Regions from separate parts of the Sanguibacter sp. 25GB23B1 genome, predicted to be linked through region 1. Evidence: predicted binding sites of a transcription regulator. Region 1 holds the regulator's gene; the other holds the start of a gene.
What was found. Region 1 encodes HrcA, which represses chaperone genes, less so after heat shock. Its sites were predicted from a motif close to TTNGCACTCGNNNNNNNCGAGTGCNAA; they were not measured.
Positions count from the first base shown of each region.

Region 2: groES (co-chaperone GroES) is a predicted target of HrcA. The motif match lies at 991-1,017, and genes of this name have one in related genera.

Region 1 covers NZ_JBDYKL010000007.1:24,763-27,151, forward strand. Annotated here, with positions in the region: gene dnaJ (molecular chaperone DnaJ) at 1-639, opposite strand, end outside; gene hrcA (heat-inducible transcriptional repressor HrcA) at 692-1,717, opposite strand; gene ABKW26_RS06120 (DUF3097 family protein) at 1,874-2,389, shown strand, end outside.
Region 2 covers NZ_JBDYKL010000009.1:12,074-14,462, forward strand. Annotated here, with positions in the region: gene ABKW26_RS07275 (WhiB family transcriptional regulator) at 166-468, shown strand; gene groES (co-chaperone GroES) at 580-873, opposite strand; gene ABKW26_RS07285 (MurR/RpiR family transcriptional regulator) at 1,119-2,030, opposite strand; gene phnE (phosphonate ABC transporter, permease protein PhnE) at 2,027-2,389, opposite strand, start outside.

The DNA of each region.
Region 1 (2,389 bases):
GGCAGGCACCTCGACGGCCACCGTGCGACGGCTGCGGATGCGCCCCTCACCGGCGCACTCGGCGCACGGTTCCGGGATCGTCGTGCCGAAGCCCTGGCACGCGGCGCACGGCGCCGTCGTCATGACCTGACCGAGGAAGGAGCGGGCGACCCGCTGCACGGTACCGCGACCGTGGCAGACGTCGCAGACACGCGGGGAGGTGCCGGGCGCGCAGCACGAGCCGGAGCAGGTGCCGCAGACGACCGCGGTCTCGACCGGGATCTCGCGGCGCACGCCGAACGCGGTCTCCGCGAGGTCGAGGTCGAGGCGGATGAGGGCGTCCTGGCCGCGGCGCGAGCGCGGGATCGGGCCGCGCTGGGCCTGCCCGCCACCGAAGAAGGTCTCAAAGATGTCCTGGAAGCCGAAGCCTCCGCCCATGCCGCCACCCGGTGCCGACGGGTCGCTGCCCATGTCGTACGAGCGACGCTTGTCCGCGTTGGACAGCACCTCGTAGGCGCGGGACACGTCCTTGAACCTGTCCTCGGCCTCCGGACCGGCGACGTCCGGGTGGAGCTCGCGCGCGAGCTTGCGGTACGCCTTCTTGATCTGGTCCTGGCTGGCGTCCCGGGCGACGCCGAGGATCTCGTAGTAGTCAGTCACTGAGTGCTCTCTGCCGTTCTGTGGTGGGTGCTCGGGGTCTGGCGGGGAAGGATCACGAACCGAGGATCCTCGAGAGATAGCGGGCCACCGCTCGCACGGCGGCGATGGTGCCGGGGTAGTCCATCCGGGTGGGGCCGATCGACCCGATCGTCGCGACGGCGTCGCCGTCCGACCCGTAGCCGGTCGTGACGATCGACGTCTCGAAGAGGCCGGCCAGCTGCGTCTCACGACCGATCCGCACGTTGACGCCGGCCGAGTCCTCGGCCATCTCGGTGAGGAGGTTGAGGAGGACGACCTGCTCCTCGAGTGCTTCGAGGACAGGGCGCAGGGCGTGCTCGAAGCGCATGCCCGCCTGCGCGAGGTTCGCCGTGCCCGCGAGCACGATGCGCTCCTCGCTCTCCTGGGAGAGCGTCTCGGTGATGACGTCCGCGATCCGCTCGACGAGGTCGCGGTCGACCGGGTGGTAGGTCTCGGCGAGCGCAGTCAGCGCGGTCCGGAGCTCTTTGAGCCTGCGGCCGGCGGCCGCGGCGTTGAGCCGGGCACGAAGGCCGATGAGGAAGGTCTCGTCGGGAGGTTCGGCGAGCTCGAGCGTCCGCTGCTCGACGCGGCCGGTGTCGGTGATGAGCACGACGAGGAGGCGGCGCTCGCCGAGGACGACGAGCTCGAGGTGCCGCAGGCCCGACCGGCGCAGAGAGGGGTACTGGACGACGGCGACCTGGCCGGTGAGCTGCGCGAGGAGGCGTCCGGCGCGCGTGACGACGTCGTCGAGGTCGACCGCTCCGGCGAGGAACGTCTCGATCGCGTTCTTCTCGGCGGTGGAGAACGCCTTGACGGTCGAGAGCCGGTCGACGAACATCCGGTAGCCCTTGTCGGTCGGCACACGCCCGGCCGAGGTGTGCGGCTGGGCGATGAAGCCGCTCTCCTCGAGGACCGCCATGTCGTTGCGGATCGTCGCGGACGAGACGCCGAGACCGTGACGCTCTGCGAGCACCTTCGAGCCGACGGGCTCGCGGGTCTGCACGTAGTCCTCCACGATCGCGCGGAGCACGTCGAGCCTGCGATCGTCGCTCGCCGCCATCCTGCCTCCACTCCTCGTGCTGCGTCCGGACCGGTCGGTCGCACCGATACTGGTAGCACTCACCGAACCTGAGTGCTAATTCTACGCCGTACCCGCGCCGGGCTGCCCCCGTGTCGCGCAGGTCACGATCGCCGGCGTGCGGCTACCCTTCCTCGCGTGAGCCATGAACGCTACTCCCCCGACGTCCTGTCCTCCGGGTCCCGCGAGCGCACCGCGCGGCCCACCTCCCGACCCGTCCCGGCCGAGATCGGGCTCGTCGTCGAGGAGGTCCTCACCGGCTGGGTGGGGGCGGTGCTGCGGACGGAGAAGTCGGGAGGCATGCACGTCGTCGTCCTCGAGGACGGGGCCCGGCGCACCCGGACGTTCCCCCTCGGTCCCGGGTTCTGGATCGACGGCGAGCCGGTCGAGCTCGTCCCGGCGACCCGACCGGCCGCCCCGGCGGCGCCCGCGCGCACCGCCTCGGGGTCGCGTGCCGTGGCCGGCGCGCGCGCCCGGGTCGCACGCGGGAGCCGCATCTGGGTCGAGGGCCGGCACGACGCGGAGCTCGTCGAGAAGGTGTGGGGCGACGACCTGCGGATCGAGGGCGTGGTCGTCGAAGGGCTCGACGGCGTCGACAACCTCGCCGACGCGCTCGCCGAGTTCGGCCCGACAGCGAGCCGCCGCGTCGGCGTC
Region 2 (2,389 bases), on a different contig from region 1:
GGATATTGAGCCTTTGACGACCGGGGGTCGGTGAATCGTTTTGAGAACTTCGCCAACCAGGGGACTTGAACAACTCTTGCAACGGTTGTACGTTGGGCGCAGCACAGGACGCACCGCACAGAAACAGCACCCGGTGAACTTCTCGACCGATCGAAGGATGGAACGATGACTGAACTCTCGAGGCTCCCCGGACCCGTCATGGACCTCTGGGAATGGCAGTACCAGGGCGCGTGCCGCGAGGTCGACGACACGCTCTTCTTCCACCCCGAGGGCGAGCGTGGCGCCGCACGCCGTCGCCGCGCCGAGGCCGCGAAGGCCATCTGCCACGGCTGCCCCGTCATGATGGAGTGCCGCGAGCAGTCCCTGGCCGTCCGCGAGCCGTACGGCGTCTGGGGCGGGCTCAGCGAGGACGAGCGTTCTGCGATCCTCGCCGGCACCGCACGCAGCACCCTCCGCAAGGTCGTCTGACCCACCTCCTCACCGGGAGCGCCCTCTACCGGGCGGCCACCACGAGCACGAGAGAGGCCCCGCAACCGGAAGGTTGCGGGGCCTCTCTCGTCGTGCAGCTGATCGGGAAGATCAGGCGATGACCGCGAGCACGTCGCGAGCCGAGAGGATGAGGAACTCCTCACCGTCGTACTTCACCTCGGTGCCGCCGTACTTGCTGTAGATGACCTTGTCACCGACAGCGACGTCGAGCGGGACGCGGTTGCCGTTGTCGTCGATGCGACCGGGGCCGACAGCCAGGACCTCGCCCTCCTGGGGCTTCTCCTTGGCGGTGTCAGGGATGACAAGACCGGAGGGCGTCGTGAGCTCGACTTCGAGAGCCTTGACGACGATCCGATCCTCGAGCGGCTTGATGGAGACCGACACGCGGAATCCCCTTTCGCAGAGTGATGAGGACGGTTCAGGTGGGCCGCTCCTCGCTCGATCGCCGTCGCGGGGGTCGATCAGGTGTGGTGCGGAACCACGGCCAAATCTATGCCGCTGTTAGCACTCGGTCAAGGCGAGTGCCAATTCCGTGCCGCGGTTCCGCTCACGGCCGAGAGCCCGCAGCCCGCCAGGACCTCGCGCCTCCCCGACGAGACGGGGGTCGCCCGGGCCGACGGTGCCCTGGTTCAGTCCGACAGGTTGTTGCTCAGCACGTCGAGCACCCTCGAGCGCACCTGCCGTGACCGCTCTCCGAGCCTGTCGGCGACGACCTCGACGAGCGCCTCGAGGACGATCGCGTGCGGCACGCGCGAGGTGTGCTCGAGCTCGGCACGGAAGGACCCGGCGGCCGGGCCGACGACGAGGGCGACGTCGGCGAGCGCGGTGAGCGGCGACTCGACGAAGCTCGTGAGGACGACGACGGGGACCCCGGCAGCGCGCCCGGCGCGAGCCACCTTGAGGCTGGACTCGTTGGCGCCCGAGCCCGAGACGACGAGACAGAGGTCGGCCGGGGTCAGCTGCGCTGCGGCGATCTGCTGGCCGATGGGGTCGGCGACGAACTCCGTCGGGCGCCCGCCGGCCGTCATGCGCAGCGCGAGGTCTGCGGCGAGCGGCGACGACAGCCCGTTCCCCGTCGCGACGACGCGACCCGCCCCGACGCACAGTGCGACAGCCTGCTCGACACGCTCGTCGTCGAGGACGCTGGTGATCTGCTGGAGCGTAGCGGCCAGGCTCTCGACGTGCGTCCGGACCCGACCGAGGGCGGTGTCGGGGTGCGCGGACGGTTCGGCATTGACGGCGAGCTCACGGGCGAGCGCGACCCGCAGCTGCGGGTAGCCGCGATAGCCGAGGCGCTGGCACGTGCGGATCACCGAGGAGCGTGCCACGCCGGCGCGGTCGGCGATGTCCTGCGCCGTGGCCTCGATCGCCGCAGCGACGTCCTCGAGGACGAGGTCGACGACACGGCGCTCCGTCGGCTGGAGGGCGTTGCGGACCGTCGCGATCCGGACCGACGGCCACACGTCAGGGCCAGGTTCCGCCTCCGTGGGGCCCTGCTCCGGACCTCGACCAGGACCCGCAGCCCCGAGGGTGGTGCTCATCGTTCCCTGCTACCGTCGGTGAGGCGGCGTCGGACCATGCCGGAGACAGCGTCGATCAGCATCGTGACGATCACGACGACGATGAGCAGCACCCCGACGGTGGGCCACTCACGGTACTGGGTGTACGAGGTGAGCATGTCGCCGATCCCGCCGACCCCGATGAGCCCCAGGACGGCCGAGGCACGGACGTTGATCTCGAAACGGTAGAGCCAGAACGAGAAGAAGTCGGTCGCAGCGCTCGGCCACACGCCCCAGCGCAACGCCTCGACGGTCGAGCCACCAGCCGCGCGCACGGCTTCGACGGGACCGGGATCGACCCCTTCGACCGACTCGTAGCCCCACTTGCCGAGGGTCCCGAC